Regions from separate parts of the Kitasatospora sp. NPDC002227 genome, predicted to be linked through region 3. Evidence: riboswitches for the same ligand, from Rfam matches in the RefSeq annotation. Region 3 holds a riboswitch; each other region holds the start of a gene.
The links. A riboswitch is a leader RNA that binds a small molecule or an ion and turns the genes downstream of it on or off. The one in region 3 is predicted to bind cobalamin.
Positions count from the first base shown of each region.

Region 1: another riboswitch for cobalamin. It lies ahead of nicT (Nickel transporter NicT); the one in region 3 lies ahead of ABT095_RS02080 (ribonucleoside-diphosphate reductase subunit alpha).
Region 2: another riboswitch for cobalamin. It lies ahead of cobN (cobaltochelatase subunit CobN); the one in region 3 lies ahead of ABT095_RS02080 (ribonucleoside-diphosphate reductase subunit alpha).

Region 1 is NZ_JBEOWY010000034.1:19,973-24,010, reverse strand. It holds gene ABT095_RS26170 (aminopeptidase P family protein) at 1-872, opposite strand, end outside; gene nicT (Nickel transporter NicT) at 910-2,031, opposite strand; cobalamin riboswitch at 2,062-2,271, opposite strand; gene ABT095_RS26160 (ArsR/SmtB family transcription factor) at 2,447-2,809, shown strand; gene ABT095_RS26155 (2'-5' RNA ligase family protein) at 3,003-3,572, shown strand; gene ABT095_RS26150 (ATP-grasp domain-containing protein) at 3,520-4,038, opposite strand, start outside.
Region 2 is NZ_JBEOWY010000001.1:58,100-62,137, reverse strand. It holds gene ABT095_RS00250 (precorrin-2 C(20)-methyltransferase) at 1-590, opposite strand, end outside; gene ABT095_RS00245 (precorrin-8X methylmutase) at 587-1,213, opposite strand; gene ABT095_RS00240 (ferredoxin-like domain-containing protein) at 1,210-2,415, opposite strand; cobalamin riboswitch at 2,522-2,646, shown strand; gene cobN (cobaltochelatase subunit CobN) at 2,898-4,038, shown strand, end outside.
Region 3 is NZ_JBEOWY010000002.1:32,166-36,203, reverse strand. It holds gene ABT095_RS02080 (ribonucleoside-diphosphate reductase subunit alpha) at 1-1,349, opposite strand, end outside; cobalamin riboswitch at 1,509-1,639, opposite strand; gene ABT095_RS02075 (GNAT family N-acetyltransferase) at 1,721-2,227, opposite strand; gene ABT095_RS02070 (hypothetical protein) at 2,281-2,448, shown strand; gene ABT095_RS02065 (helix-turn-helix domain-containing protein) at 2,488-3,462, shown strand; gene ABT095_RS02060 (histidine phosphatase family protein) at 3,459-4,038, opposite strand, start outside.

The DNA of each region.
Region 1 (4,038 bases), on a different contig from region 3:
TCGCCATGGCCCGCGGCCTGGAGGATCTCGCGGGCCGCCTGGTCCGGCGCGTGCTGCGCGACCCCGGGGCCGAGCGCCTCGCGGGCGGCCCGCTGGGCCCGGAACACCAGCCGGTGCAGTTCGACCTGCCAGGGCGCGGGGGCCGCGCCGATCACGAAGGTGCGCGCGGTGGAGACGCCGTAGCCCCGGTACTGCGCGCCGAGCACCACGGTCAGGAAGTCGCCCTCCTCCACCCGGCGGTCGGTCGGCTGGTGGGCCTCCTGGCCGGAGTGGCTGCCGGTGCCGACCGAGACCGGGAAGGCCGCCCGGTCGGCGCCGTGGTCGATCATCCGGCGCTCCAGCTCCATCGCCAGGTGCCGCTCGGTGCGGCCGACCAGGATCGACTCCAGGAGCTCGCTCAGCGCCTGGTCGGCGATCTCCGCCGCGATCCGCAGATCGGCGATCTCGTGCTCGTCCTTGACCACCCGCAGCCGCTCGACGGCCGCCCCGAGGTCCTTCAACCGGACCCCTTCGGCCAGCCCGGCCACCTGCCGGTGCCGCAGCACGGTGAGGTCGTGCTCCTCCACCGCGAGGTCGCGCACCCCCAGCCGGGCGGCCGCCTCGGCGGCGGCCAGCGCGGTGTCCTGCCCGCCGCCCACCGGCAGCCGGGAGGCGTCCGGGTCGACCAGGTGCTCCCCGGTGTCGTCCGGCGGCAGGTCGTCGGGCAGGGCGAGCAGGGCGCGCTCCCTGGTCAGCAGCAGCGTGGCACCGCAGGGGGCGCAGCCGGTGAGGTAGCGGACGTTGGCGGCACGCGTGATCAGCGAGGCGTCCGCCCCGAGGGCACTGCAGTGCTCGCGCAGCCGCTCACGCCGGACCGCGTACGCATCAGCCATGCTCCCGAGCGTACGGAGGGTGGCGGCACCCCGCCTGTCAGGCGCGTCCCTCCTTGGCCTTGGCGGACCACCGGTGGTCGACCTTGGCCAGCTTCCAGTACCCGATCGCGATCGCCCAGACCACCACGAACAGGCCGACGATCGCGAAGCCCACGTTGTCCAGGCTCAGCTCGGAGATCCAACCCGTCACCGGGTCGGTCAGGTCGAACTTGTCGTGCGCCACGGTGACCAGTTCGATGGTGCCGATCACGAAGGCCACCGCGATGGAGAGGCCGGTGATGGTGAGGTTGTAGTAGACCTTGCGGACGGGGTTGGAGAAGGCCCACTGGTAGGCGAAGTTCATGAACGTGCCGTCCAGGGTGTCGAACAGGCTCATCCCCGAGGCGAACAGCAGCGGCAGGCAGACGATCGCGTACCAGGGCAGCCCGGCGGCGGCGCCCGAACCGGCCATCACCATCAGGGTCACCTCGGTCGCGGTGTCGAAGCCGAGGCCGAGCAGCATCCCGACGGGGTACATCTGGCCCGGGCGGGTGATCGAGCGGGTGGCGCGGCCGAGGATACGGTTCATGAAGCCGCGCGAGTTGAGGTGGCGCTCCAGCTCGGTCTCGTCGTACTCGCCGGACCGCATCGCGCGGTAGACCCGCAGGATGCCGGTCAGCGCGGCCAGGTTGAGCGCGGCGATCAGGTAGAGGAAGGCACCGGAGGTGGTGGTGCCGATCATCCCGAGCACCTTGTGGGTGGTGGACTCGTCGTCCATCAGGGTGCCCGCGAGCGCGGCGCCGCCGGCGACCAGACCGGCCATCACCACGACCATGCTGGAGTGGCCGAGGGCGAACCAGAAGCCGACCGAGACCGGGCGCTTGCCGTCGGCCATCAGCTTTCTGGTGGTGTTGTCGATCACGGCTATGTGGTCGGCGTCGAAGGCGTGCCGCATGCCCAGGGTGTAGGCCGTGATGCCGAGGCCGACGCCGAAGACCTGGGTGCCGACCTTGTAGTTGGCCGGGACGACCAGGAAGAACAGGGTGCCGAAGGCGGCCACGTGCATGGCCAGGATGACCAGCATCAGGCCCGTGGTACGGACGGTGTCCTCACGCTTCCAGCGGAAGCCGGTCTCGGTGGGCGCCGCCGTCGGGGCAGCACTGATTTCAGGCAGGGTCATCTGCGGTCACGCTCCAGCACCTCGTGGATCAACTCGTGAAGTGCCGTGGCCGGTCTCCTGGCTTACGGGTCGACGCACCCGCACCTGGCCTTCCCGGACGGTTGGCGTCCAGTGGCCTCCGTGCTGTTCGCACGGAGACGGTGCGGGTACTACCCGATCACAGTGGCGAGGGCCGCTCCGGACTGGGACCTTGATGGTCCGTCACCGGTCTTCCCGAGCACCACGGCGTGGAACACCGTAGGGGTGACCCGCCACCACCTGCAAGCCTGCACACCTGCGCAGGTGTTGCAGATCACCTGCCCCGGCGTGCGCCGGGCGCTGGGGTCCGTCCGGCGGGACACGTCGGATGGCGTGCCCCGGCGGCGACCGCCCGGCGGGACCCGCCGGACAGACCCCGGATGAGAGAATCTCCGGCATGCACCTCGTCCCCGCCGACCGCGCGAACCACCGGACCATCGACGGCCACCGCGTCTGCGAGGCCATCGCCGCCATCGGTGATGCCGAGCACGTCCAAGCCTGGGCCGAACGCTTCTCCCTGCTGGCCGATCCCGGGCGCCTCTCGCTGCTCCTCGCCCTGCACGAGACCGGCCCGCTGGCCGTCTCCGACCTCGCCGTCGCCACCGGCATGAAGGACCCGGCCGTCTCCCAGGCCCTGCGCCTGCTCCGCGCCGGCGGTCTGGTCACCGGCGACCGGGACGGCCGGATCGTCCGCTACCGCCTGATCGACCCGGCCGTCGCCGAGGTGCTCGCCCACGGCGTCCTCGGCTACCGGGAATGAATGTTCATTCCAGCCGACGCCGGGGTCCTCGCCCCCGGCGCCCCGGCTGCTGGGAATGAACATTCATTCCGCCCGTCGCCAAGGCCCTCGCCCGCACGGCACCCCGGGCCATCCGGAATGAACATTCATTCCGCCATTCCACCCGACGCTAAATGCTTCGTCAGACCACCCGCCCGCTCCGTACGGTGATCCGATGCAGACCGTTGAGCTGACCTGCGATCCCGTGTTCGACGCCGCCGTCCGTGAGGTCTGGCAGCAGCTGGACGAAGGCGGCGTGGCCAGCCTGGCCCGGAACACCCACCCGACCCACCGGCCGCACCTGACCCTCGCCGCCTGCGGGAGCGTCCCGGTGGCCGCGCTGGCCCGGGTGGACGAGCTGATCGCGGAGGCCCTGCCGCTGCCGGTGCGGCTCACCGGGCTGCTCTCGTTCAGCGCGCGCAGCCGCCGCCGGGTGCTGTCCTGGTCGGTCGTGCCCGGTTACGAGCTGGTGCGCCTGCACCACCGGATCTGGCAGGAGCTGGCCGAGGCCGCCCAGCCCGGCTCAGCCCAGCCCAGCCCCTACTACCTGCCCGGCCGCTGGTCCCCGCACCTGGGCCTCACCCGGCGGCTCGAACCCGCCGAGCTCGCCCTGGCCCACCACCTGCTGGGCCGGCTGCCCGACCTCACCGGCAGCTTCGACGCCGCCCGCAGCTACGACACCTGCACCGGCCTCACCACGCCGCTGGGCGCGGCGCCGCCAGCAGTCCGTCCAGCGAGCGCTTGAACGCCGCCACAAAAGCCTTCCGAGTCCCGTCCCCCACCAGCTCCAGCGACAGGTACGGGTTGAGGTCCTCCAGCTCCACCAGCAGCAGCTCGCCCTCCCGCGTGCGGCAGGCGTCGACCCGCTGGATGCCGTGCGACAGCCCGTTCCACGCCACGAACCGGCGGGCGAAGGCGAGGTCGGCGCCCGTCGGCGCGTACGGCTCCAGCCGCCAGCGGGCCTCCTGGTCCGGGGCGTACAGGGCGTACTGGAACTCCTGGTCCACGAAGTAGAACGAGACCTCGTACGTGAAGTCGATCCTCGGCTGCACCAGCATCCCGGTCACCTCCCGGGCGCCCTTCGCGACCACCTCCAGGCCGATCGAGTCGGCCCCCTGCACCGGCTTCACCACGTACTCGGGCACCTCCGGCAGGCCCGCCCAGCTGCCCTCGGCGGTCGGGATCACCGGGTACCCGGCGGCGGTGAGCTC
Region 2 (4,038 bases), on a different contig from region 3:
AAGGTGCGGCCGAGCTTCATCACCACGGCGGAGTCGGTGGCGGCCAGCCGGGCCGTCAGCTCCTCCTCGGGCAGGGTGCCCGGGATGATCGTGAGCACCTCCTCGGCCTCCACCAGCGGCTTGCCCAGCCGAGCGGCGGCGGCGCTCACCGAGGTGACACCGGGCACGACCTCGGTCGGGTACCGGTGCGCGAGGCGCTTGTGCATGTGCTGGTACGAGCCGTAGAAGAGCGGGTCGCCCTCGGCCAGCACCACCACGTCACGGCCCGCGTCCAGGTGGGCAGCCAGGCGGGCGGAGGCCTCCTCGTAGAAGTCGTCCAGCGCGCCCCGGTAGCCGCCGGGATGGTCGGTGGTCTCGACCGTGATCGGGTAGACCAGCTTCTCCTCGATCTGACTGCCCGTCAGATAGTGCTCGGCTATCGACCGGGCGATCGAGCGGCCGTGCCGGGCGCTGTGGTACGCGATCACGTCCGCCTTGGCGATGAGCCCGGCGGCCTTGACCGTCACCAGCTCCGGGTCACCCGGGCCGAGGCCCACGCCGTACAGGCGGCCGAGCCGACGCTCCGTCGCGTCGGTCTGACGATCCGTCACTCTTCTTCACTCGCAATCGCGTTGATCGCGGCAGCCGCCATCGCGCTGCCGCCCCGGCGGCCCCGGACCACCAGGTACTCCAGGCCCAGCTTGTTTGCGGCCAGGGCGTCCTTGGACTCGGCCGCGCCGATGAAGCCCACCGGCACGCCGATCACGGCGGCCGGGCGCGGCGCACCGGCCGCGATCATCTCCAGCAGGCGGAACAGCGAGGTCGGCGCGTTGCCGACCGCCACCACCGCCCCTGCCAGCTTGGGCAGCCAGAGCTCCATCGCGGCGGCGCTGCGGGTGTTGCCCATCTCCTTGGCCAGCGCGGGCACCGACGGGTCGGAGAGGGTGCAGACCACCTCGTTGTCGGCGGGCAGGCGCTTGCGGGTGACACCGCTGGCGACCATCGAGACGTCGCACAGGATCGGCGCTCCGGCCAGCAGCGCGGCGCGCGCGTCAGCCACCGCGCGGGGCGAGAAGGCCAGGTCCTCGACCAGGTCGGTCATGCCGCAGGCGTGGATCATCCGCACCGCGACCCGGGCGACGTCCTCGGGCATGCCAGCGAGGTCGGCCTCGGCCCGGATGGTGGCAAAGGACTGCCGGTAGATCTCGGCGCCGTCCTTCTCGTACTCGATCACTTCGTCCTCCGGGCCTCGGCCACCGCCGTGGCCATCTGCTCTCTCGTCACTTCGACAACACTCGTGTCCCCAGCCAGGGAGATCCGGTACCGCTCGGGTCCGGTCGCCAGTACGTCCACCCAGGCACCCGACGGGTGCCCGCACCTGCGCTCGCAGCCGGACCAGTGGACCGGCAGTCCGCCGGCCGCCGTCGAGTCCAGCGCCGCGGCGGCGTCCCGCCGCACGTCGGCGAGCGACTTGCCGCACCCGGGCAGCCCGGTGCACGCACTCGCCCCGGCCCAGGCGGACTCCGCCTCGGTCCGCAGCCCGGCCACCGCCAGCTCCGGCAGTGCCGAAGCACCCGCCCCGGGCACCACCACCGACCGCCACGGCGTCACGCGCAGTCCGTCCCCCACCGAAGCCAGCAACCGCCACTGCGCAGCCGTCACCCGCCCGAACCTCAGCCCGACGCAGACAGCCGCGCCGCCCAGCACACCGATGTCCAGCGGCGCCCCGAACCCCGGCAGCGGTTCGCTCCCCGCGTCCAGAGCAGAAACCTCCCGCACGTGCCAGGCCCCGCCTGCCACCGCCAGGAACTCCACCGCCGCCGCGACCGCCGCCGCGACCTCGCCCCCGGCCGCGACAGCACGCGCGGTCCGAGCCCGCCCGAGGCGCAGCAGCGCGCCCCCGCCCGCCACTGCGATCAACGTCACATCGGCGTCCAGCGCCGCGACGTCCCCCCGCCCGTCGTCCAGCGCGAACAGGAACTTCCCCGACAGCCCGGCGGCAGCCGCCGACGCACACAGCGCCGCGTCCAGCGCCCGCACCCACCCCTGGACGTCCGCGTACCCGAGCCCGTCCAAGCCGGCGGCCGGCGAGGCCACGATGTTCCGTACCCGCTCGTGGGTGTCCGAGGGCAGCAGCCCGGCGGACCGCAGCCGCCGCCCGAGCTCCAGCCCCGAATCGGCGGCCAGCCCCCGGAGTTGGACGTTGCCCCGCGAGGTGGTCTCCAGCGCGCCGTCGCCGAGCTCGTCCGCCGCGTCCGCGAGCGCGAGCGCCTGCCGGGACGTCAGCAACCCTCCCGGTATCCGGACCCGGGCGAGGGCGCCGTCGTCGGCGGCGTGCAGCCGCAGGGCGCCCGGGCAGGCGTCCGACTGCGCCCGGCCGGGGCGGCCGGGGCCCGGTTCGGTGGCGGAGGGTCGGGGTGACATGGCCGCGAGCATACCCACGATCCGCCCGGGCACAGCTGCTGTGTGGATCACACCGGTCACCGGGCGCTCTGTCCCCGTCACCTGGCACCCCGTACGATGCTGCCGGGCGTCCCTCGCGGCCGCCCACGCCAGCGACGGCGCTTCACGGAGGAAACCGGTGCAAAACCGGTGCGGTCCCGCCACTGTGACCTCGGCTCACTGGCCGAGGAAGTCAGGAACTCCTGCCGTCCTCGACTCACCCCACGGGGCGCGGACCCCGAGGAAGGCCCGACCATGCCTGTGCTGGGGCGTCAACCCCGGGGGCGCGGGGCTCTGCTCATCAACAGCAGGCGCGCCCAGCCGCCCATCGCCGTACCCGGTTGCGCGCATCGTCCCGCTCGTCCCCGCTCCGGTTGCCCTGAGCAGTCCAAGCTCCACGCCGCAGCCCGCAGCGCGTACTCACCGCTCCGTCCCCCCGCCTGGGGCATCCACAACCTGGCCGGGAGGCCCTCCGCATGATCCTGCTGCTCTCCACCTCCGACACCGACCTGCTGAGCGCCCGCGCCTCGCAGGGCCCGGTCGGCTTCCGCCTGGGCAACCCGGCCCGGCTCTCCCCCGAGGAGCTCCCCGGGCTCCTCGACGGCACCGAGCTGGTGGTGGTCCGCCTGCTCGGCGGCCGCCGCGCCTGGCAGGAGGGGCTGGACGCGCTGCTCGCGGGCCCGCGCCCGGTGATCGTGCTGACGGGTGAGCAGGCCCCGGACGCCCAGCTGATGGAGCTCTCCACCGTGCCCGCCGGCATCGCCGCCGAGGCGCACGCCTACCTCGCGCACGGCGGCCCGGCCAACCTGGCCGAGCTCGGCGCCTTCCTCTCCGACACCGTGCTGCTCACCGGCCACGGCTTCGCCGCCCCGGCCTCCGCCCCCGAGTGGGGCCCGCTGGAGCGCACCGAGGCCAACGAGAGCGGCCCGAGCGTGGCCGTCCTCTACTACCGCGCCCACCACATGAGCGGCAACACCGGCTTCGTCGAGACGCTCTGCCAGGCCCTCGAGGCCCAGGGCGCCCGCCCGAAGCCGCTCTACTGCTCCTCCCTGCGCGGCGCCGCCCCCGAGCTCCTCGCCGAGCTGGCCGGCACCGATGCGATCATCACCACCGTCCTCGCGGCGGGCGGCACCAAGCCCGCCGACGCCCAGGCCGGCGGCGACGAGGAGGCCTGGGACGCGGGCGCGCTGGCCGCCCTGGACCGCCCGATCCTGCAGGCGCTCTGCCTGACCTGGTCCCGCGAGCAGTGGGAGGCCAGCGACGACGGCCTCTCCCCGCTCGACACCGCGACCCAGGTCGCCGTCCCCGAGTTCGACGGCCGCCTGATCACCGTCCCGTTCTCCTTCAAGGAGCTGGACGAGGACGGCCTGACCGTCTACGCGGCCGACCCCGAGCGGGCCGCCCGCGTCGCCGGCATCGCCGTCGCGCACGCCCGGCTGCGCCACACCCCGGCCGCCGAGCGCCGCCTCGCGCTGGTGCTCTCCGCGTACCCGACCAAGCACGCCCGGGTCGGCAACGCCGTCGGCCTGGACACCCCGGCCAGCGCGATCCGTCTCCTCCACCGCCTGCGCGAGGAGGGCATGGACCTCGGCACCGACCTCCCGGGCCTGGACGTCG
Region 3 (4,038 bases):
ACGGCCGTCTCGGAGTCGTCGGTGACCTCGAGGATCTCGGTGCACAGGTTGGAGGAGTGCACGGTGCGGCCGGGCACGGCGGTCTGGTTGGCGGCGCGGTTGGAGGCGTCCTTGAAGGTCATCCAGCCGTTGCCGGTCTGCGCCAGGGTGCGCATCATCCGGGCGTACAGGGTCTGCGCCGGGATGGTGCGGACGGCCTTGCCCTCGGCCTCTGCCTTCAGGTACGCGGCGTCGAAGTCGGCGCCCCAGAGGTCGACCAGCTCGGGCACGTCGGCCGGGGAGAACAGCGACCAGTCGGTGTTGGCGTTCACGCGGCGCATGAACTCGTCCGGGATCCAGTGGGCGAGGTTCAGGTTGTGGGTGCGCCGCGCCTCCTCGCCCGTGTTGTCGCGCAGCTCGAGGAACTCCTCGATGTCCGCGTGCCAGGTCTCCAGGTAGACGCAGGCCGCGCCCTTGCGGCGGCCGCCCTGGTTGACGGCGGCGACCGAGGAGTCGAGGGTGCGCAGGAACGGCACGATGCCGTTGGACTTGCCGTTGGTGCCGCGGATCAGCGAGCCGCGCGAGCGGATGCGGCTGTAGGACAGGCCGATGCCGCCGGCGTGCTTGGACAGGCGGGCGATCTGCGCGTAGCGCGAGTAGATCGAGTCCAGGTTGTCCAGCGGGGAGTCCAGCAGGTAGCAGCTGGACATCTGCGGGTGCTTGGTGCCGGAGTTGAACAGCGTCGGCGAGGAGGGCAGGTAGGAGAGCGCGCTCATCAGCGCGTACAGCTCGGCGACCTCGCGGACGGCCGTCTCGGAGTCGCCGACGGCCAGGCCCGAGGCGACGCGGAGCAGGAAGTGCTGCGGGGTCTCGATCACCTTGCGGGTGATCGGGTGGCGCAGCAGGTAGCGGGACTGCACGGTGCGCAGGCCGAAGTACTCGAAGCGGTCGTCGCCCCGCTGGTCGATCAGCTCGTCCAGGCTGTCGGCGTGCTTGGCGACGAAGGCGGCGGTGGTGTCGCCGATCAGGCCCTCGGCGTGGCCGACGGCGATCGAGGCGGAGAAGGAGACGGCGCCCTGGCTCACGGCCTCGTCGGCGATCTCCAGGGCGAGCAGGCGGGCGGCCAGCTTCGAGTACTGCGGGTCCTCGGCGATCATCGAGGCGGCGGCCTCGACGGCCAGAGAGCGCAGCTCGGCGAAGTCGGAGCCCGCGTGGCGGCCGCGCAGGGCGGCGGCGGCGACGTGGCCGGGGTCCACCTGGGGGAGGTCGACACTGCGGTCGGTCAGCAGCCGCAGGAGCGCAGCACCGGGGTCGGTCTGGTCGTGATCGGCGGAACCCTGGGACGGCAGGGCAACTGCTGCGATGGTCAAGGCGCTCTCCTGGCGGCGGCGGAACGACGTGGTCGCCAGGGCCGCCTGGGCACAGGGGAACGCGGCGCGGCGCGCTCGTTCGAGCGCGCGCGTTTCAGACCCCCCGGCCCGCCCGCGAGGCCCGGACGTGACTCAGTGCTGCAAGGCGCCTGCGGGGAAGCCGTGTGCACACCGTCGGCAGGTCATCGGACTTACGGCGCGCCCGTAGGGGTGCGCAGCTCACCGCTGCGGGGCAGTCCCGGACTTTCACTGGGTTCCCCTGCTTCGACAGCGAGAGTGAGCATACATGTTGTGGCGGAGGTCGGATGCGACCCCAGATGTAGTGCCGCGTGTCGTGGTCGGCTGGTAGCTCGGAGCCACCGTACGGCCCGTCAGATCACCGGATCGTCGAAGGTCAGACCGTACGTGAGCAGGTCGATCCCGGGGCGCGGGGCCCAGTCCCGCTCGGGGGTCCGGCGGAAGCCGACCCGCTCGTAGAGCCGGTGTGCGGCCGTCATCGAGGGCCGGGTGGAGAAGGCCATGGCGGTCAGTCCGAGCTCCCGGGAGCGGGCGATCGAGGCCCGGACCAGGGCCTCGCCGACGCCTCTCCCGCGGGCCGCCGAGCCCACCGCGAGCATCCGGATCTCGCCCTCGTGCGGCTCGGCGATGTCCGCCCATTCGGTGCCGCCGGAGGCGAAGGTCACACAGCCGAGCACGTGGCCGGCGCCGTCGACGGCGACGAACAGCTCGGCCTCCGCGAGGCGGCGGCGGGCGTCCCGGAGGAGCTCGACGTACGGGCTGTCGGGGTCGGTGTGGCCATCGCCGACGAACGCCTCGACGGTGACGGCTCCGGCGCCCTCGAGGTCCTCCTCGCGGGCCGGGCGGATGACGATGTCCATCCGGACATTGTGCCCGAAGATGTGTTCGACTCCGTCGGGTAGCCCGTCGGGCGGTGCCGGTTGTCCCGGCCGAGCCGGGCCAGGCGGTCGACGTCGCGGCCGACCAGGGTGCCGAGGAGGCCGAAGCCGGCGAGGACGGCGAGCAGGGGCAGGAACTGCGTGATCGAGGTCATGCCTCCAGCCTCGTCCGTGGCGCGGATCCGGACGAGTGGCAGGAATGACCGATTGCATCGATATCCTGCCAGTGGCATCCTGGGCCCATGCCGAACCCCCCGCTGAACCCCGCGCTGAAGAACGTGGTCGCCGTGGTGCTCGAGCCGGTGCACCCCTTCGAGCTGGGGGTGGCCTGCGAGGTCTTCGGCCTGGACCGCAGCGACGACGGGCTGCCGGTGTACGACTTCGCGCTCGCCTCCGACCGGCCCGGGCTGCTGCGCACCCACGCCGGCTTCAGCGTGGACGTGCCGTACGGGGTCGAGCGCCTCGCCGAGGCCGATCTGGTCATCGCCGCCGCCACCGGCATCCGGGAGAGCTACCCCGAGCCGCTCCTGGCGGCCCTGCGGGCCGTGGTGGCGCGCGGCTCCCGGGTGCTGTCGATCTGCAACGGCTCCTACCTGCTCGGCGCCGCCGGGCTGCTCGACGGGCGCCGCTCCACCACGCACTGGCGGCACGCCGACAGGATGGCCGCGCTGTACCCCGCCACCACGGTCGAGCCGGACGTGCTCTACGTGGACGAGGACCCGGTCATCACCTCCGCCGGGACGGCGGCCGGGATCGACGCCTGCCTGCACCTGGTGCGCAAGCTGCAGGGGGCCGAGGTGGCCCGGGGGATCGCCCGGCGGATGGTGGTGGCCCCGCACCGGGACGGCGGGCAGGCCCAGTTCGTAGCCCGCCCGCTGCCGGAGTGCTCGGCGGACTCGCTGGGCGGCCTGCTCGAGTGGCTGCGCCACCACCTGGACGAGGAGCTGACGGTGGACCAGCTCGCCGCCCGGGCGCACATGTCCCCCCGGACCTTCGCCCGGCGCTTCCAGCAGGAGACCGGCACCACCCCGCACCGCTGGCTCACCAACCAGCGCCTGCTGCACGCCCAGCGCCTCCTCGAGGGCACCACCGAGCCGGTCGACTCGGTCGCCGCCCGCAGCGGCTTCGGCAACGCCGCCACCCTGCGCCACCACTTCACCCGCTGGCTCGGCACCACCCCCCAGGCCTACCGCCGCACCTTCGGGACGGCGTCCTAGAGGTGGTCCACGGCGTTCCACTGCTCGGGGCCCAGGCGGGTGCCGTCGGAGCGCCAGAGGCTGGTGGAGCAGTTGCGGACGGGCGGCAGGGCGAGGAGCTCGGGCTCGGTGAGGCGGTCGAGGACGTAGCGGAGCATCAGGACCGGGCAGTCGTGGGAGACGATCAGGACGGGGTGGCCGGCCTCCTCCTCGCAGATGTCGCGCAGGCAGCTGCGCACCCGCAGGGCGACGTCCAGGAAGGACTCGCCACCGGGCGGGCGGTAGTAGAGCTCGCCCATCTTGCGGCGCCGGGCGGCCTCGGCGGGGTGCTCCTTCTCGATCGCGGCCTGGGTGAGCATCTCCAGGACGCCGAGCTCTCTGTCCCGCAGCCGTTCGTCGAAGCGGACCGGCAGGCCGACCGGGACGGCGCCGAGCCCGGAGGCCTGGGCCAGGGCGGTGCGGGCGGTGTCGGCGGTGCGCAGGTACGGCGAGCACCAGACCGAGCGCGGCCGGTCGGCGGGCGGCAGGGCGGCCCACCACTCGCCGAGCCGCTGGGCCTGGCTGCGGCCCTGCAGGGAGAGCGGGATGTCGGCGTCC